Regions from separate parts of the Diaphorobacter sp. B2A2W2 genome, predicted to be linked through region 1. Evidence: predicted binding sites of a transcription regulator. Region 1 holds the regulator's gene; each other region holds the start of a gene.
The links. Region 1 encodes FNR, which switches genes on or off when oxygen is low (the NO sensors DNR and NnrR bind a similar motif). Its sites were predicted from a motif close to TTGATNNNNATCAA; they were not measured.

Region 1 (10,574 bases):
GGCGACGTGGTGCGCGTGTTGCCCGGGGAGGCCTTTCCCGCGGATGGCCGCATCCTTTCAGGCGGTACCCAGGCCGACGAGGCGCTGCTCACCGGTGAATCCACGCCTGTGGACCGACCCGAAGGCAGCCGCGTGACGGCGGGCAGCTACAACCTGCGCGCACCGGTCACGGTGGAGGTTTTGGCGCTGGGCAGTGAGACGCGCTTTGGGCAGATCGTGGCATTGATGGAGAGCGCGTCTTTGCAAAAGCCCCGCCTGGCGCAGCTGGCGGACCGGGTGGCCCGGCCTTTCCTGGTGGCGGTGTTGTTGGCCGCGGTGCTGGCGGCAGTGTGGTGGTGGCCGAGCGACCCCAGCCATGCTCTGATGGTGGCGGTGGCGGTGCTCATCGTTACGTGCCCCTGCGCGCTGTCTCTGGCCACGCCGGTGGCCATGCTGACGGCTGCGGGCACCTTGGCGCGGCGGGGCGTGCTGGTGCGCAATCTGCAAGGGCTGGAGGCGCTGGCCGCGGTGGATACGGTGGTCTTCGACAAGACGGGCACGCTGACCCGCGATGGGCTTGCGCTACATGCCGTGCATGTGGCGCCAGGGGCCGGCTGGGGCGAGGGCGAGGCGCTGGCCCTGGCTTCGGCGCTGGCGGCGCATTCACTGCATCCCGCCTCGCGCGCGCTGGCATCCGCGGCGAAGTCTGCCGCGGCGCCCGCGGGCTGGACGGTCCATGCCGTGCAGGAGCTGCCGGGTGCAGGCCTGGTGGCCCGTGCATCGTCACCGTCACACGCCCAGGAAACGATTCTGCGCCTGGGCTCTGCGGCCCATGCCCGCGTGCCTGCCGTGGACGGCGATGCGGGGCCGCAGGTCGTGCTGTCGATGGAATGCGAAGGCGCGGCGGTGGAAATCGCGCGGTTCGTGCTGAGCGAACAACTGCGCCCCGAGGTCGCGGCGGCCGTGCGCGGGCTGCGCGCCGAGGGCGTGGCGGTCGAGCTGCTGTCCGGCGACCGGGCCGAGTCCGTGCAGCGGGTGGCTGCCCAGGCGGGCATCGGCCAGGCCCGGGGAGACTGCACCCCGCAGGACAAGCTCGCGCATCTGCAGACGTTGCAGGCGCAAGGACACCATGTGGCGATGGTGGGCGACGGGCTCAACGACGGCCCCGTGCTGGCCGGTGCGCATGTCTCGTTTGCGTTCGGTCGCGCCGTGCCCCTGGCCCAGTCTCGGTCCGACTTCGTGGTTATGGGCGAAAATCTCGCCCTTGTTGCGCAGGCGCTCTGGCTGGCGCGGCGCACCTTGCGCATCGTCCGCCAGAACCTGTGGTGGGCGGCTGCATACAACGCGCTGTGTGTGCCCCTGGCGATTGCGGGCTACATGCCGGCTTGGCTCGCGGGCCTGGGCATGGCGCTGAGTTCACTGCTCGTCGTGCTCAACGCGGCCCGCCTGGCGCGCCTGCCGGACCCGCTCAGCCACGAGAGTTCCGGCGACTGCGCTGGTGCCCCACGTGCCGTGAGCACGCCCTTGGAGGTCGTCTGATATGGACATCCTGTATTTGTTGATTCCGCTCTCCGTCGTACTGGTGCTGTTTGTACTGGCGGGACTGTGGTGGGCCGTCTACCGTGGCCAATTTGAGAACGTCGATCAGGAGGGGGAGCGCATTCTGAGGGACGGTTGATGTTCGTCAATAGGCCTACTGCGAGCCTGGTTAAAACTTTTTACTGCAAATACTAGAGGTGCCCGATGGATTCTTCACAAACAAGAGTTGCGCACTACGACGACACCGTAGTACGCCAGTTTTCTATCATGGCTGTCGTATGGGGGGTGGTCGGCATGCTGGTGGGCGTGTTCATCGCCGCCCAGCTGACCTGGCCTGAACTCAACTTCGGCATTCCATGGCTGAGCTATGGCCGGCTGCGTCCGCTGCACACCAATGCCGTGATCTTCGCATTCGGCGGCTGCGGCCTGTTCGCCACCAGCTATTACGTGGTGCAGCGCACTTGCCAAGCGGGGCTGTTTCTGCCCAAGTTGGCGGCGTTCACCTTCTGGGGCTGGCAACTGGTCATCGTAGCGGCGGCCATCAGCCTGCCGCTGGGCTATACCTCCGGCAAGGAATATGCCGAGCTGGAATGGCCGATCGACATCCTGATCGCTGCCGTGTGGGTCTCTTATGCGGTGGTGTTCTTCGGAACCATCGGCCAGCGCAAGGTGAAGCACATTTACGTGGCCAATTGGTTCTTCGGTGCGTTCATCATCGCCGTGGCGCTGCTGCACATCGTCAACAGTGCGGCCATTCCGGCGGGCTTCATGAAGAGCTACTCCGCCTACGCAGGCGTGCAGGACGCCATGGTGCAGTGGTGGTACGGCCACAACGCCGTGGGCTTCTACCTCACGACCGGCTTCCTGGGCATGATGTATTACTTCATCCCGAAGCAGGCTGGCCGTCCGGTGTACAGCTATCGCCTCTCCATCGTCCACTTCTGGGCGCTGATCTTCACGTACATGTGGGCGGGTCCGCACCACCTGCACTACACCGCGCTGCCTGACTGGACGCAATCTGTGGGCATGGTGTTCTCGCTGATCTTGCTGGCGCCCAGCTGGGGCGGCATGATCAACGGGATCATGACGCTGTCCGGTGCCTGGCACAAGCTGCGTGACGACCCCATCCTGCGCTTTCTGATCGTGTCGCTGTCGTTCTACGGCATGTCCACGTTCGAAGGCCCGATGATGTCCATCAAGACCGTCAACGCGCTCTCGCACTACACCGACTGGACTGTGGGCCACGTGCATGCAGGCGCTTTGGGCTGGGTGGGTCTGATCACCATGGGTTCGCTGTATTACCTGGTGCCTCGCCTGTTTGGCAAGGAGAAGATGCACTCCATCAAGGCAATTGAACTGCACTTCTGGATGGCCACCATCGGCATCGTGCTGTACATCGCCGCCATGTGGATTGCTGGCGTGATGCAAGGTCTGATGTGGCGCGCCGTGAACCCCGACGGCACGCTGACCTATACCTTCGTGGAAGGCGTCAAGGCGACCTATCCGTTCTACGCGATCCGCTTCTTTGGCGGTCTGCTGTACCTCGGCGGTATGTTGGTGATGGCATGGAATGTCTGGGTGACGGCGATCTCCGGACGCTCCGTCAAGGTGGCCATTCCCGCCGTGAAACCCGCTCACGCCTGAAGTTCGGAGGGTCAACTACATGTCCAATACGCATAACAAAGCATCCACCGGCTTCACGCACGAGAAGGTCGAAACCAGTAACTTCCTGATGATCGTGCTGATCTTGCTGGTTGTGGCCGTCGGCGGCCTGGTGGAAATCGTTCCTCTGTTCTTTCAAAAATCGACGACTGAGGCCGTTCAAGGCGTGAAGCCTTACACGGCAGTGCAATTGATCGGACGCGATATCTACCTGCGCGAGGGTTGCTACAACTGCCACTCGCAGATGATCCGTCCGTTCCGTGCGGAAACCCTGCGTTATGGCCACTACTCGGTGGCTGGCGAGTTCGTCTACGACCATCCCTTCCAATGGGGTAGCAAGCGCACTGGGCCCGACCTGCATCGCGTGGGTGGAAAGTACAGCGATGAATGGCATCGCATTCACCTGAACAATCCGCGCGACGTGGTGCCCGAATCCAATATGCCCGCCTATCCCTGGCTGGAAAAGAACCAGATCGATCCTTCCGTCGTCGCTCCTCGCATGAAGGCATTGCGCACGGTCGGCGTCCCGTATACGGATGAGGAGATCGCCAGCGCCGCCGAGCAGGTCAAGGGCAAGACAGAGATGGATGCCGTGGTGGCCTATCTCCAGGTTTTGGGCCGTGCGCTCAAGTAATCGAGGAACTGGTCATGGACATCACCACCATGCGTATCGTGGCCACGCTGGCGTCGCTGGCGTGTTTCGTGGGCATCTGGTTCTGGGCCTTCATGCGCCGCAACCGGGCCCGGTTCGAGGAGGCAGCACAGTTGCCCTTCGCCGAGGACTGAAGAAGTCTCCACAAGAAAAGAGATAACCCATGAGCGATTTCACGAGTAACTTCTGGTCCTTCTACGTGGCCGGAATCACCATCATCGGTATCGTGGCCTGCGGCTTGCTGCTGTGGATCACGTCCCGCAAGAAGGTCGAGGCTACGGCCGACAACACCACCGGTCACGTCTGGGACGAAGACCTGACGGAAATGAACAACCCCATGCCCCGTTGGTGGATGTGGCTGTTCATCATCACGCTGGTATTCGGTGCTGGCTATCTGGCTGCCTATCCCGGATTGGGGACCTTTAAGGGTAAGTTGGGCTGGACGCAGCTGGGCGAGTACCAAGCCGAAGTGGACAAGGCTAACGCAGAGTTGCAGCCCCTGTATGCGCGGTTCGAGGCCATGCAGCCCCAAGAGATGGCGGCCGACACAGCGGCCATGGCAATTGGTGAGCGTCTGTTCATGAACAACTGCGCGCAGTGTCATGGTTCCGATGCCCGCGGCAGCAAGGGCTTCCCCAACCTGGCCGACGGTGACTGGCTGCACGGCGGTGCGCCTGATCAGATCCAGAAGACCATCCACGATGGGCGCATTGGCGTCATGCCTCCCATGGCGGCCGCCGTGGGCTCGCCGGAAGATGTGCGCAACCTCGCCCACTATGTCCTGAGCCTTTCGGGAAGCCCGCATGACTCCCTGAAGGCGTCTCTGGGCAAGTCGAAGTTCACTGCGTGCGCTGCATGCCACGGGATGGACGGCAAGGGCAATGTGGCCCTGGGTGCCCCTAATCTGACGGATGACATCTGGCTGCATGGCTGGGGCGAAGCTGCCATCACCGCTATGATCAACAATGGCAAGACCAACGAGATGCCTGCCCAAACGGGCAAGTTGACCGATGCACAGATCAAGGTGTTGACGGCATACGTATGGGGTTTGTCCAATAAGGCCGGCGCCCCGCGCTGATGCTCCCTGTGCGGCCGGCTCCCCGTCGAGGGGCGCCGGCCGTTTTGCGTTTTGGAAGTTGCACTTCCTTTTTGAGATTCCACCATGAAGCCAGCCGAAGGTCAGCCCCGTAAGGTGATTCCTATCACGCCAGTGGGGGCCGAAAGTTCGCAGACCGAGGTCATTTCGCTCTATGAGGCGCAAAAGAAAATCTATCCACGCTCGATAAGTGGAGTGTTCGCTCGTTGGCGTTGGGCGATGGTGTTTCTGACACAGCTGGTTTTCTATGGCCTGCCATGGCTGGAGTGGGGTCAGCGCCAGATGGTGCTCTTTGACCTCGGAGCACGCCGTTTCTATATTTTTGGTTTGGTGCTTTACCCGCAGGACTTCATTTATCTGACGGGTTTGCTGATTATTTCCGCGCTGTCGCTTTTTCTGTTTACTGCAGTGGCGGGACGCCTGTGGTGCGGCTTCTCCTGTCCCCAGACCGTATACACGGAAATGTTCATGTGGATCGAGCACAAAGTCGAAGGCGACCGCAGTGCCCGTATGCGCCTGGACAATGGTCCGTGGACATTTGAGAAGATCTGGAAAAAATCTGTCAAGCAAGCCATTTGGATTGCGGTCGCATTCTGGACCGGCTTCACCTTCGTGGGCTATTTCGTTCCGATTCGCGAGCTGGGGGGAGAGTTGCTGGCCCTGCAAGGAGGGTGGCAGATATTCTGGGTGATCTTCTATGGGTTGGCCACGTACGGCAACGCAGGGTTCCTGCGCGAGCAGGTGTGCAAATACATGTGCCCTTATGCGCGTTTCCAAAGCGCAATGTTCGACAGGGACACGCTGGTCGTCTCTTACGATCCCGAGCGCGGCGAGCCTCGCGGGCCCCGTAACAAGACGGTAGACCACAAAGCTGCGGGACTGGGTGACTGCATCGATTGCACGCTATGTGTCCAAGTCTGCCCAACGGGTATCGATATTCGCAACGGACTGCAATACGAATGCATTGGTTGCGGTCTCTGCGTGGACGCTTGCAATACCGTGATGGATAAGATGAAGTATCCGCGCGGGCTGATTCGCTTCTCAACGCAGAACGGCGTCAAGAACCACTGGACCCAGTCGCAAATGCTCAAACGCGTGCTGCGACCCCGTGTGTTGTTCTATTCAGCGGTGCTGGTGGTGTTGTGCATCGGCATGCTGGCCAGCTTGGTGGTACGCACCCCGTTGAAGGTGGACATCGTGCGCGATCGCGCTGCGCTCTCGCGCATCGTGTCGGGAGGCAAGCTGGAAAATATCTACCGGCTGCAGATCATGAACGCTACGGAGGGGGCGCAGCGCTACACCATCAGCGCCCACGGCATGGAAGGGTTGGAAGTGGCGTCCGAGACCGCAATTGACATTGGACCGGCGGAATCCCGATGGGTGGTTGTCCGTCTTCAAATTCCGTATGGCTCAGCATCTCCTGGATCGCATACGGTGTATTTCGATATTCAAGCGCAGGGTGATAAAGCCCAAGTGGCAGAGAAATCCGTATTCCTCGTACCCCGCTGAAGGCGGTCGTGGAATACAAATGAACAAGCTGTGCTCATAAATGAGCGAGGAGTTAATATAAATGTTGAGTAATTCCCCCATGAAACTGGACGACGACGGAAAGCCTTGGTGGACGTTTGGCCATGTCTGGCTTGTCATCGCGGGGCCGGTGATTGTCATCATTGCGGGCTTCGTGACCCTCTGGCTGGCCGTGAGCAAACCCGACCCCGTCATCGCGGAAGACTATTACCAACGGGGCTTGAACATCAACGAGACCCTGAAGGAGTCTGGGGGCGACATGACGCCTGCCATGAAGGGGCGCAACCATGCAGCTACTCCGCTGGAGGATCAACCGCGCTGACCGGCAGGGCGAGTCCTCTTTGCATGCCGGAGAACAGATGCTAGGCTGTCAACTACACTTGCTAGGAGATGGGCGAATGTGGATGCAACGATTGATGTGGATCGCGTGGCCGGCCTTTTTGATGGCGGGCGTCATGGAAATGGTAGTGTTCGCCTTCGTGGATCCAGAAGCGCTGCAGTGGTTTGATCAACCCCTGCATCTCTCGCGCGAAGGTGTGTATACCATCGCCTTCTTCACGTTCTGGTTCGTACTCATGGCTTCCAGCGCATTGACGACGCTGTTGTCACTCTCGCCCTTTGAGTTGAATCGCTGCCCCGTGCCCAAAGGGGCGCGGCCGGCTGATTGCGCCAAATACGTTTCCTGATCTTTCCGCCGATCAGTTATGAATGAACAAAAAACCGAGGCTTAATGGCAGGCTTGCTGGCTGTTGACAATGCGCTTCAGCGCATCGGTATCGACGATGCGCACATGGCGCTGTTTTACTTCCACAATACCTTCTTCCACGAACTTGGAAAACGTGCGGCTGACGGTTTCCAGTTTCAATCCCAGGTAGCTGCCGATCTCTTCGCGTGTCATGCGCAGCACCAATTCGGATTGTGAGAAACCCCGGGCATGCAAGCGTTGTACGAGATTCAACAGGAATGCGGCAAGGCGTTCCTCGGCACGCATACTCCCCAGCAACAGCATGACCCCATGCTCACGAACAATCTCGCGGCTCATGATCTTGTGCACATGGTGCTGTAGTGCCGTTACTTCGCGCGACAACTCTTCAATACGGTCGAAGGGCATGACGCATACTTCGGCGTCTTCAAGCGCCACCGCATCGCAAGTGTGGCGGTCGCTCACGATGCCATCCAGGCCGATGATCTCGCCCGCCATTTGAAAACCCGTCACTTGATCGCGACCGTCTTCGGTGGCGACACAGGTCTTGAAGAATCCGGTGCGGATGGCAAAAAGGGATGTGAAGGGTTCACCGTTCCGGAAAAGCGTGCCGCCACGCTTGATCTTGCGTCGTACAGCAACAATGTCATCGATGCGCTTGAGTTGCTGGTCGTCCAGACCCACGGGCATGCACAGCTCACGCAGATTGCAGTTTGAGCAGGCAACTTTGATGGTCTGGAGATTCGTATGCATGGGAACCCTGTTCATGGCTTGAGCTTACCTCTGAACGGCTGGGAGACATGGAATGCCGTAGGCCGTTGGACGACTTTGAGCCGAAGTCAAATTGTCGCCACAAGGACCTTATGGGCGCTTGATCAACGTCAAGGACTCATGGGGGACTCTACGGCACAGTGATATGAAAGTGCAAGGAATCCCGTCATGACCGTTGTTACAACAGAGCTCCTGCGTCGCTTTGACGTCCCAGGGCCGCGCTACACCTCTTATCCGACTGCTGATCGTTTTGTCGAGGCTTTTGGCGAGCGGGAATACATCCTTGCGCTGCAGCAGCGTCGCGTGGGTTCGGTAGCCAAGGCGATGCCTTTGTCGCTTTATGTCCACATCCCGTTTTGTGAATCGCTGTGCTATTACTGCGCGTGTAACAAGATCATTACCCGGCATCCAGAGCGGGCAGAGGTCTACTTGCGTTACCTCAGCCGTGAGATCGACCTGCATACGGCGCACTGCGGTGTGGGTCAGCATGTGAGCCAGCTGCATTTCGGCGGAGGCACGCCTACTTTTCTGACGGATGACGGTTTGCGCGAACTGATGGGCATGCTGAGGCGCAGTTTCGTCCTCGTTCCGGGGGGGGAGTACTCCATAGAAGTGGACCCCCGGACCGTGGATGAAGCGCGGCTGGGATTGTTGGCGGAGCTGGGTTTCAATCGCCTGAGCTTTGGCGTGCAGGATTTCGACCCTGAAGTACAAAAGGCCGTGCACCGCATTCAGCCTGCCGAAAAGGTGTTCGCGTTGGTCGATGCGGCTCGGAAGCTCGGGTTTGAATCGGTGAACGTGGATTTGATCTACGGGCTGCCGCGACAGACACCGGAGTCGTTTGATCGCACCTTGGAGCAGGTAGCCGAGCTGCGGCCAGACCGGATCGCGCTGTATGCGTACGCTCACTTGCCAGAACGCTTCAAGTCGCAGCGACGCATCATCACGGCCGAGTTGCCCATGGCTTCGGCCAAGGTGTCCATGCTGGCCCGGTCACTTGATGTGTTCCAGGAAGCCGGCTACGTCTACGTGGGCATGGACCATTTTGCGCTGCCTGACGATGCGCTGGCGGTGGCCAAGCGGCAAGGCAGGCTGCACCGCAATTTCCAAGGCTATAGCACGCAGCCCGATTGCGACCTGATTGGTCTGGGCGTTTCTGCCATCGGGCGCGTGGGCGCTACTTACAGCCAAAATGTGAAAACGCTGGACGAGTATTACGACTGCATTAACCAGGGGCATTTGCCTGTGGTGCGCGGGCTGGCGTTGACCAAGGACGACTTGGTGCGCCGCGCAGTCATCATGGCGTTGATGTGCCAAGGTGAATTGCTGTTTGAGCCGTTGGAACAGTCTTGGCTGATTGATTTCCGCAGTTATTTCGATGCGGAATTACAGCAACTGCAAGAAATGGCGGCTCAGGGCTTGGTGAAAATCAGTGATGAGGGCGTTGAAGTCACGCCCATGGGATGGTATTTCGTGCGCGGCGTGGCCATGGTGTTCGACAAGTATCTGCAGGCTGACCGTAACCGCGCTCGCTTTTCCCGGATTATTTGACCCATGCTGTGGGCGCTGGCCACGACGGCCTTCCTGATGGGGCTGATGGGAGGGGCTCACTGTTTGGCGATGTGTTCTGTTCCCTGCGCGGCGCTTACGGGGCTGGGTGGCACGCCGGACGCCACCCACACCATTCAATGGGCGTCCCGCCGCGGAATCCTCCAACGGGTAGCGCAGTTTCACGTGGGGCGCCTGATCGGTTACGGCGCCGCAGGGGCGGTGGTTGCGCTGGCCATGGAGCAACTCGCATGGCTGGGGCAAAGCACCTCGGCATTGCGCCCCCTTTGGACGCTGATGCATGTGCTCATCCTCGCGTGGGGCGGGATGATGATGGTGCAAGCGCAGCAGCCCTTGTGGGTTGAGCGGGCGGGGCGTGCTGCCTGGGCGAAGGTCAAGCCCTTGGTCTCTCGGCCTGGCGGGCTCCTGACCGCGGGTGTGGCCTGGGCGCTCCTGCCATGCGGCCTTCTGTATACCGCACTGTTGACTGCCGCTCTCAGCGGAAGCGTGCTCCGCGGAGCCTTGTGCATGGTCCTGTTTGGCGTAGGAAGCGGTGTATGGCTGGTGCTGGGGCCGTGGACTTTTGGCCGCATTCGCGCTTGGATCGGCGTGAAGGGTGGGGCGTGGGGGTCTCGGCTGGCAGGTGGCGTGCTTTTTTCCCTGGGTGCATGGGCGCTGTGGATGGAGGTTGTCCATGGGCAGCCGGCGCCGTGGTGCGTGCCCTGAAAACAGCGTTTTTTGGAACCACAGCGACTCCGCGAAGCATGCCGTGGCAAGCGAATGGCGCAAACCGAGGCGCTCAGGCGTGACGTATCGCTGTCAGATCTATACCAGCGGAAGTGACGAGTCTGTTCTCATCGACGTGGAGAAATCCAGCTACACATCGCTGCCTTACTGGATGCGCCATCGTGCGTATGAGGGCGCGCTGCGTGTCGGCGTGATTGCCGAAGGACTGGGAAACGCCCGAACCACGCCAGGATATTTGCCATCGGTGCGACGACTACCAAGGTCTGCTCTGTGCCTTGCAGATGGGTGGGTTGCGCGCGCTGGCCGCGGAGCGCCGGATTTTCTGAGCAGGTATTGAGGTCGCTGGCACT
Region 2 (10,574 bases), on a different contig from region 1:
AAGGCCAGCGGCGACCCGCGCGCCGCCGGTGCGCGCTTCCTGGACGCGCTGCAGCTGTTCACGCGCCTGGTGAACATCGGCGACGCCAAGTCGCTGGCCACGCACCCGGCCTCCACCACGCACCGCCAGCTCAATCCCGAAGAACTGGCCCAGGCGGGCGTGACCGAGGGCATGGTGCGCCTGTCCATCGGCATCGAGCATATCGACGACCTGCTGGCCGACCTGCACCAGGCGCTGGACGCGGTTTAAGCGATTTTCGGCTCTAGCGCTTTCCTGACAAGCGCTAGTAGCTCCTGATTCAGGAGCATACCCACTGCTCAGCGGGCATCGCGTGCCAGCCGCAGGCCCGTGAACTGCCAGCGCGCCGTGGCGGGAAAGAAGTTGCGGTAGCTGGCACGCACATGGCCGGGCGGCGTGGCGCAGGAGCCGCCGCGCAGCACGTACTGGTTCACCATGAACTTGCCGTTGTACTCGCCCACGGCACCGGGCGCGGGCGCGAAGCCGGGGTACGGGGCGTAGCTGGACTGCGTCCATTCCCAGACCTCGCCGCCCATCAGATGGAAGGGATCGGCGCCGACCGCCGGTGCCGCGGGGCGGGGATGCAGCCGGCTGCCGTCGTCCAAGACATCGGCATCTGCGGGATGGTCCACGCAGCCCGCGGGCCCGGCACAGGCCGCCGCGGCGGCCACCTCCCACTCGGCTTCCGTGGGCAGGCGCGCGCCGGCCCAGCGGGCAAAGGCATCGGCCTCGTAGTAGGACAGGTGCACCACCGGTTGCGCAGGATGCAGCGGGCGCTCGCCTGATAGCGTGAATTCGCTCCAGCCGCCTGGCCCGCCACCTTGGCCGCACTCCCCATCACTGCGCCAGTAGATGGGGTACTCCAGCCCTTGCGCACGCCGCCAGTCCCAGCCCTCGGCCAACCAGTGGGCCGGCTCGCGGTAGCCGCCGGCCTGCACGAAAGCCAGGTACTGCGCGTTGGTCACCGGTCGGGTGGCGATCTCGAAGGGTTGCAGGAAGACGGTGTGGCGCGGCGTCTCGTTGTCGAAGGCGAAGCCCTCGCCATCGTGGCCGATCTGCGCCAGGCCGCCTTCCAGGCGCCGCCACGCGGTGTCTTGTGCCGCAATGGCGTCCACCACCACGGCCGCGGCTGTGCCCTGGTAGGCCGGCCACAGCGGGTTGCACCAGAGCAGGTGCTTGACGTCGGTGAGGATCAGCTCCTGGTGCTGCTGCTCATGCTGCAGGCCCAGTTCCACCAGCGCCAGCACGTCACCCGGTACCTCGGGCTGCGACAGGAGCTGCTGCATGCGCGCATCCACGTCGGCGCGGTAGGCCCGCACGGTGGCCAGGTCGGGCCGCGTGATCAACCCACGCTGCGGGCGCGGGTGCTGCCGCCCCACGCCGTGGTAGTACGAGTTGAACAGCACGCGGAACGCCGGATCGAATGCTCGGAAGCCGCTCTCGTGCGCCTCCAGGACGAAGGTCTCGAAGAACCAGCTCGTGTGCGCCAGGTGCCATTTGACGGGGCTGGCGTCGGGCATGGACTGGGCGCAGCAGTCCTCGGCCGAGAGGGGCCGCGCCAGCGCCTCGGTGGCCGCGCGCACCGCGGCGTAGCGCAGCGCCATCGAGGGCTGCGACTGCTGCGGCGACGACGGCAGCGTGGGAGTCGAGGGTGGCAAGCGCATGTGGTATCCCCTGGCGGCATCACGCCTGGGCATGCACCATGGCGAACCAGCCGCGATCGTCCGTCCAGGCCTGCGTGCGCGTGAAACCCGCTTCGTGCAGCAACGCGGTGAAATCCGGCAGCGGGTACTTGTAGCTGTTCTCGGTATGGATGCGCTCGTCCGCCGCAAAGTCGCGCCCGCCGCCCGGCCAGCGCACACGCTGCGGCCCCGCGGCCTCCAGGTGCATTTCGATGCGCGAGGCATGGGGGTTGAAGAAGGCGCGGTGGCGCCACTGCGCGGGCACGAAGTCGCTGCCGACCAGGCGGTTCACGTGGGCCAGCGCGTTGCGGTTGAAGGCCGCGGTCACGCCGGCGGCGTCGTCGTACGCGGCCTCCAGCACGGCCACGTCCTTGGGCAGGTCGAAGCCGATCAGCAGGCCGCCATCGTCCAGCGCCAGTTCGCGCATGTGCCGCAGCAGGGCCAGTGCCTGGGGCGGGTCGAAGTTGCCGATGGACGAGCCAGGGTAGAAGACGAGGCGGCGCGCACCGGGAACGTCCGGCGGCAGGTGCACACCCCGGGTGATGTCCGCGCCCACGGCGCGGGCATGCAGGCCCGGCAGTGCCACGCGCAGGCGCGCGATGGCATCCCGCAGGTAGTCGGCGGAGATGTCCACCCCCACGAAGTGCGTGGCCCGTACCAGCGCGCAGAGCTCGCGCGCCTTGTCGCAATTGCCCGCCCCGGGCTCGATCACCACACGCTCCGGGCCTACGGCCTGGGCAATGGCGTGCCCGTGGCGCCGCAGCAAGGCACGCTCGGTACGCGTGGGGTAGTACTCGGGCAGGCGGGTGATGGCCTCGAAGAGTTCCGAGCCCCGCTGGTCGTAGAAATACTTGGGTGAGAGCGCCGCCTGCGGCTGCAACAGGCCGGCCAGGATCTCGCCGCGTTCGGCGGCCGAGGCCACACCCGCGGGCGGCTGCGGCGTTGCCAGGCCGAGGTGGTGAAGGACGCCGTCAAGCCGAGCAAGGGGAGAAACTGCAGACATAGCGCTGCAGCGTAGGCCACCTGCCAACGCGCCCCTGCAGTCCAACGACACCTCTTCAGGTAGGACGTACGCGCGATCTGCAGGGCAATCCACAGTGCACCTCTTGTGCCGGATTGCCCGCTGTGGTTGGCTTTTTCGCCGCCCAGCCAATAAAGGATCAAATCAGGCGGAAGCGCTTGCCCACCAAGCGCAAATAGCTCCTTCAATGAGAGCATCAATTTACCGTCCGCCGAGGATAAAAAAAAAGGGCCGGCGCATGCGCCGGCCCACCCCACCATGAAGAACGGAACTTGCGTTCTTAGAAGCGGTAGCCCACGCCCACGCCGAACAGCACCGGGTCGACCTTGAAAGTGCCCACGCCGCGCACGTCGGTGTCGATGTACACCTTCTTCACGTCCACGTTCAGGGACCAGTTCTTGTCCAGCGCATAGTCGAAGCCCACTTGCAGGGCACCGCCCCAGCTGTTGCGCTTCACGTCCAGGCCCGCGGGCAGCTTCACGCTGGAAAAGCGCGTGTAGTTGACACCAGCGCCGACGTACGGCTTGAACGCGCCGAAGTTCGTGAAGTGGTACTGCAGCAGCAGCGAGGGCGGCAGGTGCTTGAGCGAGCCGATCTTGTCGCCGTTCAGGCGCACGTCGTGCTTTTGCGGGTAGGTCAGGACCAGTTCGGCAGCGAGGTTGGGCGTGAAGAAGTACGAGACGTCAACTTCAGGAATCCACTTGTCGTTGATGCTCACGCCCGCGTCGCCGGCGGCACCGTTGTTGGCGCTGTCCAGATGCACCGCGCGTGCACGCACCAGCCAGGAACCTTCCGCAACCTGCTGCGCGAAGGCAGCGCCGGAGGTCATCGCACACAGAACGGCCAGGGCCAGAAGATTCTTTTTCATGTTGACTCGATACGTTGGGTTGACCGGGGACGACCCCCGTGCACGTATTAAGCCCACGAGTAATATGGTCAATATTGCTGCAGATCAAACCCAGAATCTGTGTGTCTATTCGTATGTGTCTATTCCGTCACAAACGGCGGCATATGGCCTCATTCAATGTGTGCCATTGGCAGCCGCCTTGCCGCGCAGCCGTCCCACGAGCGTCCACCCCGCCAGCACCACGGCGCCCGCCACCAAGCCCACCACGGCATTGAGCAGGTTGGTCACCAGCACCGACCACAGTCCGCCCAGCGGCCAACCCTGCACCGCCGCGCCCACGCCCTCGACGGCATGGTGCAGCGCCGGCACGCCATGCACCAGGATGCCCCCGCCGACGAGGAACATGGCTGCGGTGCCCACCACCGACAGCGTCTTCATGAGCCAGGGAGCGGCCGCGACGATGCCGCGGCCCAGGGCCTGTGCCGCGTTGCTGGCCTGGCGGCTGAGCCACAGGCCCAGGTCATCCAGCTTCACGATGCCCGCCACGAGGCCATAGACCCCCACCGTCATCAGGACGGCGATGCCCGCCAGTACCGCCACTTGCTGCGCAAAAGGCGCGCCCGCGACGGCGCCCAGGGTGATGGCGATGATTTCGGCAGAGAGGATGAAGTCGGTACGCACGGCCGCCTTGATCTTGTCCTTCTCCACCCGCGCCAGGTCCACGTTGGGATTGGCGTTGGCCTGCGCATGGATCGCGTGTTGCACGGCATCTTCCTCGGGCGTGTGCAAAAGCTTGTGCGCGAGCTTTTCGCAGCCTTCGAAGCACAGGAAGGCCCCGCCCACCATGAGCAGCGGCGTCACGGCCCACGGCGCGAACGCGCTGATGAGCAGCGCCGCCGGCACGAGGATGGCCTTGTTCACCAGGGATCCGCGGGCCACGCCCCACACGACGGGGATCTCGCGCTCTGCCCGCACGCCCGTGACCTGCTGGGCATTGAGCGCCAGGTCGTCGCCCAGCACCCCTGCGGTCTTTTGCGCCGCCACTTTGGTCATGACGGACACGTCGTCGGCCATGGCGGCGCTTTTCTTGGCGGCCACCTTGGTCATGAGGGCCACGTCGTCCAGGATGGTGGCGATGTCGTCAAGCAGGGTCAGAAGGCTGGCGCCGGCCATGGGTGAGTTCCTTTCAAGAAGCCGCCATTCTGATTGAAAACACCCCCTAACGCATGTGGGACAAGCGCTGACAGCTATTGATTTTGCAATACGGTGGGCAGGCGTACCATGGCGGCATGCCCTCTCGCACTGCCTCCTCGCGCCCCGCGCGCACCGCCGCCGCGCTGGCCGCGCTGGTGCTGTCCGCCTGCGCCGGCCCGTCGGCGCGCCTGGGCGTGGGCGTGCCGGTGGGGCCGTTCAGCGTGGGCGTCGGCGTGGGTTCGGGCGGCGTATCAGCCGGGGTGGGCACCGGCGTGGGGCCGATGGGCGTCGGAGTGGGAGTGCACCCAAGCGGCCAGGTGACTGGCGGCGTGGGCGTGGGCACCTCGGTTCCCATGGGCGGCGCACACGTCGGAGCCGGCGTGGGCTCATCCACCGTGCTGCACGATCCGTACCGGCCGCCGCAGCCACCCGCGCCGGCGGCGCCGTCTTCCGACAGTCCGCCGATGCAGTGGCGCGATTCGCACGGGCGCATCGTGCCCGAGTGCCAGGTGCGCGGCGGCTGCTAGCCGCGCGCCGCGGCGCCGATCACCCCACCCACTTGCGTGCGTTGCGCCACACGCGCATCCAGGGGCTGAACGCGTCCTTGCCCCCCGTGGCGGCCAGATCGGTCCAGCTCATCTGGATGTTGCGGAACACGCGTTCAGGGTGCGGCATCATGGCCGTGAAGCGTCCGTCCGCCGTGGTCACGGCCGTGAGCCCGCCGGCACTGCCATTGGGATTGAACGGGTAACGCTCGGTCGGCTGGCCATGGTTGTCCACGAAGCGCATGGCACGCACCACCTTGTCGGCATTGCCACGGTACTGGAAGTTGGCATAGCCCTCGCCGTGCGCGACGGCGATCGGCAGGCGGCTGCCGGCCATGCCCTGAAGGAAGATGCTGGGCGATTCCAGCACTTCGACCATCGACAGGCGCGCCTCGAAGCGGTGGCTCTGGTTGGTGGTGAAGCGCGGCCAGTCCTGCGCGCCAGGGATGATGTCGGCCAGTTCGGCAAACATCTGGCAGCCGTTGCACACGCCCAGGGCGAAGGTATCGCCACGCGCGAAGAACTGCTGGAACTGGGCGGACAGGCGCTCGTTGAACGTGATGGAGCGCGCCCAGCCGATGCCCGCGCCCAGCGTGTCGCCGTAGCTGAAGCCGCCGCAGGCCACCACGCCAGCAAACTGCGCCAGGTCGGCACGGCCGGTCTGCAGGTCGGTCATGTGCACGTCGAACGCCTCGAAGCCCGCCTCGGTGAAGGTGTAGGCCATCTCCACATGCGAGTTCACGCCCTGCTCGCGCAGCACTGCCACACGCGGGCGCGCGCCTGTGGCGATGTACGGCGCGGCCACGTTGTCCAATGGGTCGAACGTGAGCTGCACGTGCATGCCGGGGTCTGCGGGATCGCCGGCCGCGGCGTGCTCGCTGTCAGCGCAGGCGGGGTTGTCGCGCTGCTGGCAGATCTTCCAGCTCACCGCGTCCCACACCTGGTGCAGGTCCGGCAGGCTGGCGCTGAACACGGCCTTGGCATCGCGCCACACCTGCAACTCGCCCTTGCCCGCATCGATGGGCGAGGACAGCGGGCGCGTCTTGCCCACGAAGTGGCTGCAAGTGGACAGGCCGTGCGCGCGCAGCGTCTGCATGACCTCGTTGCGCTCGCTGGTCCTCACCTGCAGCACCACGCCCAGTTCCTCGTTGAACAGCGCGCGCAGCGTGCGCTCCTCGCGCCGGCCGCTGATCTGGGCGCCCCAGTTCTTGCCCTCGCCGCTGTCCATGCGGCTGTCGGTGATGCCGTCGCCCTCGGTGATGAGCATGTCCACGTTCAGCGCCACGCCCACCTGACCGGCAAAGGCCATCTCGGCCACGGTAGCCAGCAGGCCGCCGTCGCCCCGGTCGTGGTAGGCCAGGATCGCACCTTTAGCGCGCAGCGCGTTCACGGCATCCACCAGGGCGATCAGATCCTTGGCGTCGTCCAGGTCGGGCGTCTCGTCGCCGGTCTGGTTCAGCACCTGCCCGAGGATGGAGCCGCCCATGCGCATCTTGCCGCGGCCCAGGTCGATCAGCACGAGGGTCGTGTCCTCTTCCTTGGCGTCGAGCTGCGGCGTGAGCGTGCCGCGCACGTCGGCCAGCGTGGCGAACGCGGTGATGATGAGGCTGACGGGCGAGGTGACCTTCTTGGTCTGGCCGCCCTCGCTCCACTGGGTGCGCATGGACAGGCTGTCCTTGCCCACGGGGATGGAGATGCCCAGCTGCGGGCACAGCTCCATGCCCACGGCCTTCACGGTCTCGTACAGCGCGGCGTCTTCTCCGGGCTCGCCGCATGCCGCCATCCAGTTGGCCGACAGCTTCACGCGCGGCAGTTCGATGGGTGCCGCCAACAGGTTGGTGATGCTCTCCGCCACCGCCATGCGGCCCGACGCGGGCGCGTTGAGCGCCGCCAGCGGCGTGCGTTCGCCCATGGCCATGGCCTCGCCGGCAAAGCCACGGAAGTCGGCCAGCGTCACGGCCGCGTCGGCCACGGGCACCTGCCAGGGACCCACCATCTGGTCGCGGTGGGTCAGGCCGCCCACGGCGCGGTCGCCGATGGTGATGAGAAAGCGCTTGGACGCCACCGTGGGGTGGGCCAGCACCTCGATCACAGCCTTCTCCAGCGGCAGGCCGTCCACGTTCAGCGGCGCGAAGCTGCGCTGCACGCTGGTCACATCGCGGTGCATCTTGGGCGGCTTGCCCAGCAGCACATCCATGGGCATGTCCACAGGAAATTTCTGGTCGCCGGACGTGACCGACGTGTCTTCCAGCACCAGTTGGCGCTCCTCGGTGGCCGTGCCGATGACGGCGAAGGGACAGCGCTCGCGCTCGCAGAAGGCCGTGAACTGCGCCAGCGACTCGGGCGCGATGGCCAGCACATAGCGCTCCTGGCTCTCGTTGGACCAGATTTCCTTGGGCGCCAGGCCGGACTCCTCCAGCGGCACGGCGCGCAGGTCGAAGCGCGCGCCGCGGCCCGCGTCATTCGTCAGCTCGGGGAAGGCGTTCGACAGGCCGCCCGCGCCCACGTCATGGATGGCCAGGATGGGGTTGTCCGCCCCCTGCGCCCAGCAGTGGTTGATGACCTCCTGCGCGCGGCGCTCGATCTCGGGGTTGCCGCGCTGCACGGAGTCGAAGTCCAGCTCCGCCGCGTTGGTGCCCGTGGCCATGGAGCTGGCGGCGCCGCCGCCCATGCCGATGCGCATGCCGGGGCCGCCGAGCTGGATCAGCAGCGTGCCGGCGGGGAACAGGATTTTCTGGGTGAGCCGCGCGTCGATCGTGCCCAGGCCGCCCGCGATCATGATGGGCTTGTGGTAGCCGCGGATGATGGCGCCCTCGCCCGTTCCGACCACCTGCTCGTATTCGCGGAAGTAGCCCGTCAGGTTGGGCCGGCCGAACTCGTTGTTGAACGCGGCCCCGCCCAGCGGCCCCTCGGTCATGATCTGCAGGGGGCTGGCGATGTGCTCGGGCTTGCCCACCTCGCTGCCCCAGAGCTTGGACACGGTGAAGCCCGTGAGGCCCGCCTTGGGCTTGGAGCCGCGGCCGGTAGCGCCCTCATCGCGGATCTCGCCGCCCGCGCCGGTGGAAGCGCCAGGGAATGGCGAGATGGCAGTGGGGTGGTTGTGCGTTTCCACCTTCATCAGCACATGGTGGGTTGCACTACGCTTTTGATAGCTTGGAGCGCTTACCTGTTGGGCGAAAGACTCGAATTTGGCGATGAATTGCTCGACCTCACTGCCTTCCATGATGGAGGCGTTGTCGGCATAGGCCACCACGGTATGCTGGGGCGACACGGCTTCGGTGTTGCGGATCATGCCGAACAGGCTCTTGTCCTGCGCCACGCCGTCGATGGTGAACTGCGCGTTGAAGATCTTGTGGCGGCAGTGCTCGCTGTTGGCCTGGGCGAACATCATCAACTCCACGTCGGTGGGGTTGCGCGCCAGGCCTGTGAAGGCATTGACCAGATAGTCGATCTCGTCGTCGGCCAGGGCCAGGCCCCAGGCCTTGTTCGCAGCCTCCAGCGCCGCACGCCCGCCCTGCAGCACATCCACGAAGGCCATGGGCTCGGCCTGCAGCTCGGTGAACAGGCGCTGCGCCTCGTCCAGCGTGGTGACCACCGATTCCGTCATGCGGTCGTGCAAGAGCGCCGCAACCTGCTGCAGCTGCTCGGTGCTCAACTCGGGCTTGCCACCCAGCAGGCCGCCCTTGAGGCTGATGCGGTATTCGGTGATGCGCTCGATGCGGCGCACCGCCAGGCCGCAGTTGTGGGCGATGTCCGTGGCCTTGGACGCCCAGGGCGACACCGTGCCCAGGCGCGGAGTGACATACAGCACCATGCCGTCCCGCGGGCCGGCGTATGGGTCGCCGTAGGTCAGCAGCGCGGCCAGGCGCTCGCGCGCGGCGGCATCGGGTGCGGCGTCGCCGGCCACCAGGTGCACGAAGCGCGCCGCAATGCCGTCGATCTTGGGATGAATGGCCGCCAGGGCGGGTTGCAGTTGCTGGGCGCGGAAGGTGCTGAGGGCATTGCCGCCCTCCAGCGGGGTGATGTGCAAGGTCACGGTAGCGGCCTGTGTGGTGGCAGAAAGAGGCGTTTCGCCCGCTGGTTGAGGCAGCCGCTGAATGGGGCCGCCGCGCCGGCAGCGCGTGTTGGTGGGAGCCCGCTATTTTAGCCCGCCGCACCCGCCCTTGCCCGCCCCGCGCCCACAGGGGGCAAAGGCCGATGGGATAATTTGCGCCATGAGCATCACCATCAAAGACGCGCAGGGCATCGCCGGCATGCGCGAGGCCTGCCGCCTGGCGTCCGAAGTGCTGGACTACATTGCCCCACACATCAAGCCCGGCATCACCACCGCAGAGATCGACCGCCTGGGCGCGGAATGCATGGCCGCCCAGGGCACCGTGTCCGCCACCATCGGCTACCAGCCTCCGGGCTACCCGCCCTACCCCGGCCACCTGTGCACCTCGGTCAACCATGTGGTCTGCCACGGCATTCCCAACGACAAGCCGCTCAAGAAGGGCGACATCGTCAATGTGGACGTCACCGTGATCACCAAGGACGGTTGGTATGGCGACAACAGCCGCATGTACCTTATCGGCGAATGCTCCATTGCCGCCAAGCGGCTGTCGCAGCTCACGTTCGAATCCATGTGGCTGGGCATCCAGCAGGTCAAGCCGGGCGCGCGCCTGGGCGACATCGGCCACGCCATCCAGAAGTTCGCCGAGGGCCACGGCCTGTCGGTGGTGCGCGAGTTTTGCGGCCACGGCATCGGCCAGAAATTCCATGAGGACCCGCAGGTGCTGCACTATGGCCGCCCCGGCACGGGCGAGGAGCTGGTGCCCGGCATGACCTTCACCATCGAGCCCATGCTCAACCTGGGCAAGCGCGACATCAAGGAGCTGGGCAAGGACGGCTGGACCATCATCACCAAAGACCACAGCCTGTCGGCGCAGTGGGAACACACCGTGCTCGTGACCGAGACCGGCTACGACGTGCTGACCCTCTCCGCCGGCTCCCCCGCGCTGCCGGCCTTCGTCACCGCCACCACGACCTGAGCCAGGCCGCCGCGCCCAGAGCGCCGCAAGGCATGCACGGTTCTTGCTAAACGTCCTCCATGCCTTCCACCCCCCCCTGCCCCCCCGCCACTGCACCGGATCTTGCGCAGCTGCATGCGCTGCGCGACGCCTACCGCCAGGACAAGGCCGCCCTGCTGGCGACCCTGCGCGCGCCCGGAGCGTCCACGCGCGGCGTGCGCAGCCTGCTGCATCGCCTCTCGTCGCTGACCGACGGCC
Region 3 (10,574 bases), on a different contig from region 1:
CGTGCCGCGCCTGGAGCGCCAGCGAATGGCCGGCGCCTTCCCAGTCCGGCAGGCTCTTGGTGAGTGCGTTGACGGAAAACCGTGGATCGTAGTCCCAGCCCGGCGCCGCGTGCTTGAAGGATTTGAGCGCGCTGTGAAAATTTTGCAGCGCGGGCGCGGGCGCCAGGCACCGGGCTCGCACGTGCCGCTGCGTCAGCGCCGCGCACGCACGCCCGCGCCGCGCACCTCGATCTGCACCTGGTCCAGTACCTTGCCCTGGGCGTCCACCAGCTCCACGCGGTGGCGGCCCGGCCAAGGCAGCCATGCCCACTGCGCGCCGCTGCCGGCCATCCGCCCGTCGATGCGCCAGCGCACCGCCGCGCGGCCCACACCGCCCGCCGTGAATTGCAGGCGCTGGTGCGCGGGCGGAATGTCCGGGTCCAGCGCCACCACGGTGCCCGACGCCGGCGCCAGGATGCGCGCCGCTACCGCTTCAGGATTTGCATCATTTGTGCCTGTAGCGCCCGTCTCGCTTGCGCCACTAGCTTCACTTTCGATAGCAAATAACGCTTGCTGCGTGCCGCCCATGAACCACTCCTGCCGCGCACCCTCCAGCGGCTGGCCGCCGTCGCCCGGCCCGAAGCGCACCGCCTGCCGCACCAGGCCCTGTGGCGGGCGCGGCGCGCGGCTGGGCGTGCTGCGGTGCAGCCAGCCCATGACCTCGGCCCAGATGGGCGCTGCGCCGCTGGTGCCGCTCACGTCATGCATGGCGGCGCCGCTGGCGTTGCCCACCCACACGCCCACGGTGTAGCGCTGCGACCAGCCCACGGCCCAGTTGTCGCGCATGTCCTTGCTGGTGCCGGTTTTCACCGCCGTCCAGAAGCGCGTGGCCAGCACGCTGTCGGTGCCAAAGGTGCGCACGCGCGCGTTGGCATCCGACAGGATGTCCCCCACGATGAAGGCCGCGCCGGCATCCAGCGCCGGCGTGAACGCCGGGCGCTGCGCAGGCGCATAGGCCACGGGGCTCAGGCGCCCGCCGTTGGCCAGCGCACGGTAGGCATTGGTCAGGCGCAGCAGCGGCACCTCGCTGCTGCCCAGCGCCAGGCTGTAGCCGTAGTAGCCGCCGGACTCAGTCAGCGGCAGCCCCAGGCGCCGCAGTTGCTCGAAGAAGGCGTCGGGCGTCACCATCACCAGCGTGCGTACCGCCGGCACGTTCAGCGAGGCGGCCAGCGCGGTGCGCGCGGACACCCAGCCCTTGAACTGGCGGTCGTAGTTTTGCGGGATGTACAGCCCGCCGGCGGTGGCGATGTGCGCGGGCGAATCGAGCACCAGTGAGGCGGCCGTGAGCCGCCGCTCGGCAATCGCCTGCGCGTACAGGAAGGGCTTGAGCGTGGAGCCAGGCTGGCGCAGGGCCAGCACGCCATCCACCTCGGCCGCCTGGCTCAAGGGGCCGGACGAGCCCACCCAGGCCAGCACCTCGCCCGTGGCGTTGTCCAGCACCACCAGCGCGGCGTCTTCCACGTTGCGCCCGCGCAGCTCGCGCAGGTGGCGCGTGAGCGTGTCCACGGCCATGCGCTGCAGCGGTGCGCTGAGCGTGGAGCGCACGCGCTGCGCGGCAGTGCCATCCCGCGATGCACCATCTTGCGACACGCGCTCGTGCGTGCGCCCAGCCTGGCGCAGCAGCTGGCGCGCAAAATGCGGCGCGATGCCCTCGCTGGCGTCGAACGCGCGGCGCTGCAGCGCGGCGGTGGTGAACAGGTCCAGCGCGTCGCAATCGGTACCCCGCGCGCCGCTGTGGCCCGCCAGTTGCATGTCGCGCAGCACGCCACAGGCGCGCCGGGCCACCAATGCGGGCCGCGCATTGGGCGCGCGCACCAGGGCCGCGGCCACGGCGGCCTCGCGCTCATCCAGGCCGTGCGCGGCCTTGCCGAACAGCGTGCGCGCCAGCGCGTCGATGCCCACGATCTCCCCGCGAAACGGCACCAGGTTCAGGTACGCCTCCAGGATCTGGTCCTTGCGCCAGCGGCGGTCCAGCACCTGCGCGGCCACGGCCTGCCCCAGCTTCTGCGGCACGCTGCGCCCACCGGGGCCCTGCCGCAAGAAATCGGTATCCGGGCCGTCGAGCAGCCCCGCGAGCTGCATGGTCAGCGTGCTGGCGCCGCGCGTGCGCTGGTTCCACAGGTTGCCCCAGGCGGCGGCCGACACCGCGGCCCAGTCCACGCCGCTGTGTTCGTAAAAGCGCCGGTCCTCGCTCAGCACCAGCGCCTGGCGCAGCGCGGGCGACACATCGGCCACGCCCAGCCACTGGCCGCGGCGTACGGTGGCGTCGGTACGCAGGCGCTGCAGCACCTCGCCCTCACGCGAAAGCACCAGGGTCTCGGACGAGCGGAAATCGGCGCGCACCTCATCGAACGTGGGCAGCGCCAGGCTGACCGTGCTGGCCAGCGCCAGACACGCCGCCGCGAGGGCGCGTTGCCACCTCACAGGCGCGTCACCGCGTGGCGCGCAGTGCGGCTGCATCGCACCAGCGCTGCGCCACCTGCGGCGAAGTGGTGCATACCGCGTCGTGCGTGGCGGTGGTCACGGCGCGCTCCAGCAACTGGATGTCGGCCTCGTGCTGGCGCGCCACATGCGGGTCCTCGAAGAAGATGGCGCGGTGGCAGCGCCGCTGCAGCACCCAGTCGGCAATCTGCGCGTCGCCGCCCAGCGGGCCGCTGTTGAAGCGCTGCACCCAGGGCGTATCGGCGGGCCAGCCGCGCGCCCAGGCCAGCTCGTTCAGGCGCTGGCCCGTGGTGCCCGTGGCCACGCGCTGGCGAAAGCGCGAGAGCAGCTCGAAGTTGCGCGCCGCAAAGTCCAGCATGGCGGACTTCATCGCATCGTGGGCGATCAGCGCCAGCGTCTGCGCGCCGTAGTCATGGAAGCGGTCGGCGTTGCGGTCGGCCGGCAGGCCGGCATGCATGCGCTCCATCTCCACCCAGTCGCGCGCGCTGGCCACGGTGGACAGGAACGGCTTGCCGTGGATCACGCACTGGCGCTTGAGCGCCAGCGCCTCCGGGAAGATGGACGACGGGTCCACCGGGTCGATGAGGTAGATGGCGCCGTCCAGCGTGCGGCCCGGCTCGGGCATGCCCACCACCTCGGCCACGAGCTTCATCAGCCCGCCCTCGCGCCCATAGGGGTAGCGCACCAGCGGCCGGTAGCCCTGCAGCATGCCGGCGGCGGCGATCGCATCATGGGTGCGGCCCACGGTGTGCAGGCCCAGCCGCAGTTCGCGTATGCCCGCTTCGCAGGCGCGCAGGAAGGCGAACAGCGCACCGTCTTCGGTATGGTGGTGCAAACGGTTGGCGGCTAGACCCATCAGCATGTACAAAGGCTTTCAGACGAAGAAGAGGGACAACTGCCGAGCATAGTCGCAGCCGCACACGCCACCGCTGCCGCGGCCTTACCGGCCACGCCACCAGGCGAAGAGCAGCACAGCCAGCAGCACCCACAGCATGATGATGAGCGCCGCGGCCAGCCAACTGCGCGGGCGCGCCAGCATGCGCGCGGCACGCTCGCGCGCGGCCAGCAGCACCGGCGGCGGCAGCAGGCGCAGCACCAGGGCCAGGCCCAGGGGCACGATGAGCAGGTCGTCCAGATAGCCCAGCACGGGAATGAAATCGGGTACTAGGTCAATGGGGCTCAGCGCATAGGCGGCCACGGCCAGCGCCAGCAGGCGCAGCGCCCAGGGGGTACGCGGGTCGCGCGCGGCCAGGTAGACGACGAGCACGTCGCGCTTGAGCGCGCGCGCCCATTGCTTGGCGATTTGCAGCAGTCCCATGGCGTGTTCAGGCGGGGGGATTCATCCAAAGGGCTGCATCGTACGAGCTGCCCCACGCGGAAATGGCTTGATGTACATCAAAACCCTACCGGGGTCGGGTGACGACAGTGACTGATTCCCCTTGATAACTGCCCTGCCCCATGGCCAAGAAGTTTCCGCTGAACCCCGCACATCCCGAGCGCACGTGCTGGGGCTGCGACCGCTACTGCGCCGCCGATGCCATGCAGTGCGGCAACGGATCGGAACGCAGCCAGCATCCGGCGGAGCTGTTCGGCCCCGACTGGGCCGAGTGGGAGCCGCCTTCGGCCGGCGAGGCGCCTGCACAGCAGCAGCCCGCCGCATCACAGCCGGCCTGACCGCGCGGCCACTCATTCCAGCTCCAGCAGCACGGGCTGGTGGTCTGATGCCTGCGTCACGCCATCGACCCGCACCGCATGCACCAGGCTCCTCAGCGAATCACTGACCCAGATGAAGTCACAGGCCAGCGGCTGCGGCGCATAGGTCTGGTCGAACACGCAAAACGTGGGCGGCTGCGGCGCGCCGGGGTGCAGCAGTCGCCATGCATCCCACAACGGGGGCTGGCCTGCCTGACCCGCGGTCGCGCCCTCCTCGTCCGCCAGCGCAGCGGCCAGCGCAGCGTATTCGGGCTCGTGCGCCTGCAGGTTGAAGTCGCCGCACAGCACGGCGTGGGGCGTGTGCGCCTTGGGCTGGAACGGCGAGCCGTCGGCCAGTCCCTGCGGCGGCTGCGCAGCCTGCGCACAGGCCTGCAGGTGCAGCGCACGCAGCGCCTGCGCCTGCGCCATGCGCTGGGGCTTGGAGTAGTACTCCAGGTGCGTGGTCATCACGCGCACCGGGCCCAGCGCGGGGTCCTGCACAGTGAGCACGCTGCACAGGCGCGGCATGCTGCGCACGCCGGCATCGGGCGGGTATGGCAGCGGGTGGTGCTGCAGTTGCAGCACGGGCAGGCGCGTGGCGATCAGGTTGCCAAAGCGCTGGCGGCCCGCGGCGGTCCACTCATCCACCGCCGCGCCAAAGAACACCTGCCAGCCTGCGGGCAGCGCGGCCTGCGCCTGCGCCACCTGGTCACCGGGCGCACCGGCCAAGCCGGGGTAGTTCACCGCGATCTCCTGCAGGCACAGCACATCCACGTCGCCCAGCGCCAATGCGTATTGCACGATGCGCGCGGGGTCCACGCGGCCGTCCAGGCCGCGGCACCACTGGGTGTTCCAGGTGACGAGCTGCATGGTTTACTCCTGAAAACAGAGCTGCTCGCGCTTGCTGCACGGGCGCTGGAGGCTGATTTGGTTTGAATTGCTACTTGATGCCCGCGCGCATGAAGCTTTGCACGAACTGGCGCTGAAAGAGTATGAACCCGATGAGCAGCGGCGCGGTGGACATCAGCGTGGCCGCGGTGATGAGCGACCATTCCACGCCCTGCTCCACCGACGAGAACACCTGCAGCCCCACGGTGAGCGGGCGCGATTCCACGCTGTTGGTGATGATGAGCGGCCACAGGAAGTTGTTCCAGTGAAAGCTCACCGACACCAGCGCAAAGGCGGTGTACACCGGCCGCGCCAGCGGCACGTATACGCGCCACAGGATCTGCAGGGCGCTGGCACCCTCCACGCGCGCGGCTTCATCCAGCTCCTTGGGAATGCCCATGAAGGTCTGGCGCAGCAGGAAGATGGCAAACGCCGAGGCGAAGTACGGCAGACCGATGGCCACCAGCGAGTCCACCAGGCCCAGGCGGCCCATGGTCTTGTAGTTCTCCACCAGCAGGATGTCCGGCATGACCATGAGCTGCACCAGCACCAGCGCGAAGGCCACGTTCTGGCCGCGAAAGCGATAGCGCGCGAAGGCATAGGCCGCCAGCGTGGACAGCACCAGCTGCGCGGCCAGGATCATCACCACCAGCACGGTGGTGTTGAGGAAGTAGCGCGCGAAGGGCGCGGCCTCCCAGGCGCGGCGGAAGTTCTCCAGCGTCCAGGGCGCCAGCAGGTCGAAGCGCGTGGCGTACTCCGCGGGGTGAAAGGCCGTCCACACCGCATAGGCCAGCGGCAGCAGCCACAGCAGGGCCAGCGTCCAGGCGGCCAGGGTGTCCAGCAGGGTGACCTGGTACAGCGTATTGGTTCTCATGGCGCGTCGCGCCCTCCTAAGGGATGAAACCGGCACCACCCAAGCCAGGGCCGCCGTGCAAGGGCCGCCCCGCCGCACGGGCAGCGTCCTCCTTCCCACGCGCAGCGTGAGAGAAGGGGGAAGCGGCGCAGCCGCTCAGGGGGTTGTTTCACTGGTAATGCACCCGTTTGTCGAACACGAAGAACTGCACCAGCGCCACGCCGGCCAGCGCCACCACCAGCACCACCGTGAGCGCCGCGGCATAGCCCGTGTCCCAAAACTTGAAGCCCACCTCGTACAGGTGGTACAGCAGCAGCGTGGAAGCGTTGTCCGGCCCGCCGCGCGTGAGGATGAAGAGATGGTCCACCAGACGGAAGGCGTTGATCACGGCATTGACCAGCACGAACAGCGTGGTGGGCATGAGCAGCGGCCACTGCACGCGGCGAAAGAAGTACCAGCGCGACGCGCCCTCGATGGCCGCGGCCTCCTTCAGGCTGGGGTTCAGCGTCTGCAGCGCGGCCAGGTAGAAGATCATGAAGAAGCCCGCCTCCTTCCACACCGCCACCACCGTGACGCAGGCCAGCGCCGTGGCCGGGTCGCCCAGCCAGTTGCGCGACGGCAGCCCGAGCAGGCTGGTGATCTGCTCCAGCAGCCCGTACTGCGGCGTGTAGAAGAACAGCCAGATGTTGGCCACGGCGATCATCGGCAGCACGGTGGGCGTGAAGTACGCCATGCGCACCCAGGTGCGCCCCACCATGCGTTCATTCACCCACAGCGCCATGATCAGCGCCAAGCCGATGGACAGCGGAATGGTCGCGCCAGCGAACCACAGGTTGTTGCGTGCGGCCTGCCAGAACACGGGGTCGTCCACCATGGCCGCATAGTTCTCCAGCCCCACCCACACCTCCGCACGACCGGCGCGGGGCGTGGAATGGAAGCTGTCGATCAGCGTGGCCAGCGTGGGCCAGTGCGTGAAGGCCACCAACAGGACCAGGGCCGGAAGCAGCATCAGCCAGGCGTGCACGGCACGCTGACTGCTGCCCGCATCCGGCGTGCTGCGCATCACCGGCATGGGAGGCCCACCCTTACTTGTAGCTGCGCAGAATGCGGTCGGCCTCGCGCTGAGCGTCCTTCATCGCTTGCGCCGAGGTCTTGGTGCCGTTCAGCGCGGCCTGGATGGCGTCGTTGAGCACCTTGGTCACACGCTGGTTGTCGTGCGTGGAGAACTCGGCCACCGATACCGGCAGTTGGTCGCGCGCCACCAGCGCGGGCGGGAAGTCCTGGCCGTACTTCTTGAGGGCAGGCGTGTCATAGGCGGCCTGCGACACGGCCACGTAGCCGCTGTCCATGCTCCACTGCGCAGCGCGCTCGGGCTGGGTGATCCACTTGGCGAACTCGAACGCGGCCTGCTGCTGCTCTTGTGGCGCCTTCTTGAAGATGTAGAAGTTGCCGCCGCCCGTGGGCGAGCCCTTGCGCAGGTTGCCGGCAATCTGGGCCACGCCGAAGTCGAACTTGGCGTTGTTCTTCACGTTGGTCAGGTTGCCCGTGGTCGTGATGATGATCGCGGCCTTCTTTTCGAAGAAGTCCTTGGGCGTCGTGCCCCACTCCACCACGCCCTTGGGGTGCACGCCTTCCTTGGTCAGGTTGACCCAGAAGTCCAGCGCCTCGATGACCTTGGGGTGGTCGAAGGTGACCTGGGTGCCGGCCCCGTTGGCCAGCAGCACGTCGTTGGGCGTGGTCAGCGTCTGCAGCATCCAGTAGGCAAAGCCGGTGGACGGGATCTGGATGCCGTACTGCGTCACGTTGCCGCTGGCGTCCTTCTTGGTGAGCTTGTGCGCCGCTTCCTTCAGTTCCTTCCAATTCTGGGGCGCCTCGTGGGGGTCCAGACCGGCTTCCTTGAAGGCCTCCTTGTTGTAGTACATGACCACCGTGGAGCGCTGGAACGGCACGCCCCAGGTCTTGCCGCCCGTCTGGCTGTTGGCCATGAAGGCCGGGTAGAAGCCCTTGAGCCAGGCACGGTCGGCGTCGGTCTTCACGAAGTCGTCGATGGGGGCGATGGCGTCCTCGTCGATCAGCGTGAACATGTCGGTGGACAGCAGCACCGAAGTGGCCGGCGCCTTGCCGGACTTGTGCGCGGTGAGCGCCTTGACGATGGTCTCCTGGTACGTGCCGGCATAGATGGGCACCACCTTGTACTGCGGATGCGCCTTGTTGAAATCGGCCGCGTAGCCGTCGATCACCTTGGTGATGGGGCCGCCCACGGCCACGGGGTAGTAGAACGGCACCTCCACCGGGGCCTGCGCATGGGCGGTAACGGCACACAGCGCCATGGCCGCGAGGGCGGGCGCAGCCAAGGTCTTCAAAAACATCTTGCGTTGCATTGCGAAAGCTCCTGAGGTCTGGAAAGAGTGGGGAGAGGAAACGAAAGGCAGCGCCGTGCACGCCCATGCGGCGCAGGCTGCGTAAGAAGTGGCTCAAGCCGCCAGGCGCTGGCCCTGGGCGTCAAAGAAATGCTGGTCGTGCCCGCACCACCGCAGGCGCACACCCTGGCCGTTGGCTGCGGGGGCGTGCTGCCCCGGCGCGCGCACGGTGATGAATTCGGTGCCGATGGCGCAGCGCAGCACGGCATCCGCGCCCAGGTATTCCTGGCTGTGCACGGCGGCGGCCACGCCGCTCGACCCACCGCTGCCATCGTCCAGGGCCACGGCCTCGGGACGCAGGCCGAGCCAGTGCGCCTGCGTGCGACCCACGGCGATATCGGTGCCCGCGATGCGGCCCTGTTCCAGGCGCACCAGGTTCATGGCGGGCGTGCCGATGAAGCGCGCGGCAAAGGTGGAAGCGGGCGCGGCGTACACATCGCGCGGCGGCGCGCACTGCTCCACACGCCCCTGGTGCAGCAGCACCACCTGGTCAGCCATGCTCATGGCCTCGGCCTGGTCGTGCGTCACGTACACCACGGTGAGGCCCAGGCGCTGCTGCAGCTCACGCAGCTCGGTGCGCATCTCCTGGCGCAATTGCGCATCCAGGTTGGACAGCGGCTCGTCCATCAGGCACACGCGGGCCTGGGCCACCAGGGCGCGGCCCAGCGCCACGCGCTGCTGCTGCCCGCCGGACAACTGTGCGGGCCGGCGCTCCAGCAGCGGGGCCAGGCCGAGCAGCTCGGCGGCTTGCGCCACGCGCTGCGCGGCCTCGGCCTTGGGCACCTTGCGCACCGCCAGTCCAAAGCCGATGTTCTGCGCCACGCTCAGATGCGGAAACAGCGCATAGTTCTGAAACACCATCGCGATGCCGCGCGGCGCTGGCGGCAACCGCGTGACGTCCTGCCCGTCGATGCGCACGCTGCCCGACGTGGGTGACTCCAGCCCGGCGATGATGCGCAGCGTGGTCGATTTGCCGCAGCCCGAGGGTCCCAGCAGCACGCAGAAAGAACCGGGCTCAATGCGCAGGTTCATGGACTGCAATGCCGTGGTGCTCCCCCAGGACTTGGCAACCGCATCAAGTTCGATCAGTGACATCGCGGCAGTGTAGGGACCGCTTGTGACGCTGGCGTTACGCACAAGCGCACTGCCAGGGCCCCTGCGGTCCTGGTCCTTTGCCCGCCGCGCTTTCATTACCAGCAATGGGGAATGCAGAGGGTGATCGCCAGGTGCGGCCGCATGACTTGCCACGATCCACATAGCCACCTGCGATTCGTGCACAGGCCCTGCGGACCTATTGGGCCCCATTGGCTGCATACCTCAGATACACCGCCCTTTCTCTCGGGCTGAGCCCTCCTCAGGCCCGTGGCGAACAGGGGCAGGTCTGGCGTATGCATCCCATCACGCGGATTGGGTTCTACTCACACGGGCCCGTCGTGGCCCGGGGCGCGGTTGAGCAGCTGCGTGCTTTGGCTGGCACTGGCCGACAGATAGCGCTCGTAATGCCGAAGGATGTCCGCAATGACCTCTTCGCCACGCAGGTACTGGATGTCGTAGCCCGATCGCCCGTCGGCAAAAAAGGTGATGGGCTCCACCACGTAGAGCCGCTGCTTGTCCTGCGGCGCCACCTCGGCCAGCATGAAGCCCGGCAGCTTGCGCCGCACGGGGCGCACGCCATAGACAAAATCGCGCAGCTCGGGCATGGGGATGGTCAGGCGGATCTGGGCGGCATCGGGGTCGGCAACGGCGGTGTCGTCCTGCACATGCGCCTGCACGCCGCGGCGGCCCAACTCTGCCACCACATCGCGCATGGCGGGCAGCACCGTGGCCTGCATGAAGCGCAGCACGTCAGCGCGCGTGGGCTGGTGCACGATCTGCTCCAGCCGCTTGCGCCAGTGCTGCCCGCTCCAGAAGTTGGTGGCCATGGCCAGATCTTGCGAGGCATGGGCGCGGTCGGCCTGCATGGCGCGCCACAGACCCCAGCACAGCGCCACCATGATGGCCGCCACGGGCAGGGCAGCCGCCAGCGTCAAGGCCTGCAGCGCCTTGAGGCCGCCCGCCACCAGCAGCACCGCCGCCGTCACACCCAGCACGGCGGCCCAGAACAGCCGCTGCCACACCGGCGAGCGCGGGTTGCCTCGCGTTGCGATCGCGTCCAGCACGTACGCGCCCGAGTCGGCAGATGTGATGAAGAACACCGAGATCAACACGATGGCCAGCCACGAAACGATTTTCACAAACGG

Region 2: a site for FNR is predicted at 3,664-3,677, ahead of AC1PPL_RS02285 (OmpW/AlkL family protein). Genes of this name have one in related genera too.
Region 3: a site for FNR is predicted at 3,867-3,880, ahead of AC1PPL_RS04030 (DUF3079 domain-containing protein). Genes of this name have one in related genera too.

The regions. Positions count from the first base shown of each region.
Region 1 is NZ_JBWZOR010000008.1:79,109-89,682, forward strand. It holds gene AC1PPL_RS13770 (heavy metal translocating P-type ATPase) at 1-1,518, shown strand, start outside; gene ccoS (cbb3-type cytochrome oxidase assembly protein CcoS) at 1,520-1,657, shown strand; gene ccoN (cytochrome-c oxidase, cbb3-type subunit I) at 1,723-3,162, shown strand; gene ccoO (cytochrome-c oxidase, cbb3-type subunit II) at 3,182-3,814, shown strand; gene AC1PPL_RS13790 (cbb3-type cytochrome oxidase subunit 3) at 3,829-3,966, shown strand; gene ccoP (cytochrome-c oxidase, cbb3-type subunit III) at 3,996-4,910, shown strand; gene ccoG (cytochrome c oxidase accessory protein CcoG) at 4,995-6,437, shown strand; gene AC1PPL_RS13805 (FixH family protein) at 6,499-6,777, shown strand; gene AC1PPL_RS13810 (hypothetical protein) at 6,854-7,141, shown strand; gene fnr (fumarate/nitrate reduction transcriptional regulator Fnr) at 7,183-7,926, opposite strand; gene hemN (oxygen-independent coproporphyrinogen III oxidase) at 8,098-9,480, shown strand; gene AC1PPL_RS13825 (sulfite exporter TauE/SafE family protein) at 9,484-10,203, shown strand.
Region 2 is NZ_JBWZOR010000001.1:494,643-505,216, forward strand. It holds gene AC1PPL_RS02270 (O-acetylhomoserine aminocarboxypropyltransferase/cysteine synthase family protein) at 1-249, shown strand, start outside; gene egtB (ergothioneine biosynthesis protein EgtB) at 318-1,682, opposite strand; gene egtD (L-histidine N(alpha)-methyltransferase) at 1,702-2,703, opposite strand; gene AC1PPL_RS02285 (OmpW/AlkL family protein) at 3,002-3,589, opposite strand; gene AC1PPL_RS02290 (DUF808 domain-containing protein) at 3,743-4,741, opposite strand; gene AC1PPL_RS02295 (hypothetical protein) at 4,858-5,289, shown strand; gene purL (phosphoribosylformylglycinamidine synthase) at 5,309-9,343, opposite strand; gene map (type I methionyl aminopeptidase) at 9,522-10,337, shown strand; gene AC1PPL_RS02310 ([protein-PII] uridylyltransferase) at 10,397-10,574, shown strand, end outside.
Region 3 is NZ_JBWZOR010000002.1:169,065-179,638, reverse strand. It holds gene pbpC (penicillin-binding protein 1C) at 193-2,499, opposite strand; gene AC1PPL_RS04040 (methylglyoxal synthase) at 2,471-3,343, opposite strand; gene AC1PPL_RS04035 (YkvA family protein) at 3,422-3,799, opposite strand; gene AC1PPL_RS04030 (DUF3079 domain-containing protein) at 3,940-4,155, shown strand; gene AC1PPL_RS04025 (endonuclease/exonuclease/phosphatase family protein) at 4,168-5,043, opposite strand; gene AC1PPL_RS04020 (carbohydrate ABC transporter permease) at 5,114-5,935, opposite strand; gene AC1PPL_RS04015 (carbohydrate ABC transporter permease) at 6,084-6,986, opposite strand; gene AC1PPL_RS04010 (ABC transporter substrate-binding protein) at 7,000-8,295, opposite strand; gene AC1PPL_RS04005 (ABC transporter ATP-binding protein) at 8,389-9,429, opposite strand; gene AC1PPL_RS04000 (BCCT family transporter) at 9,753-10,574, opposite strand, start outside.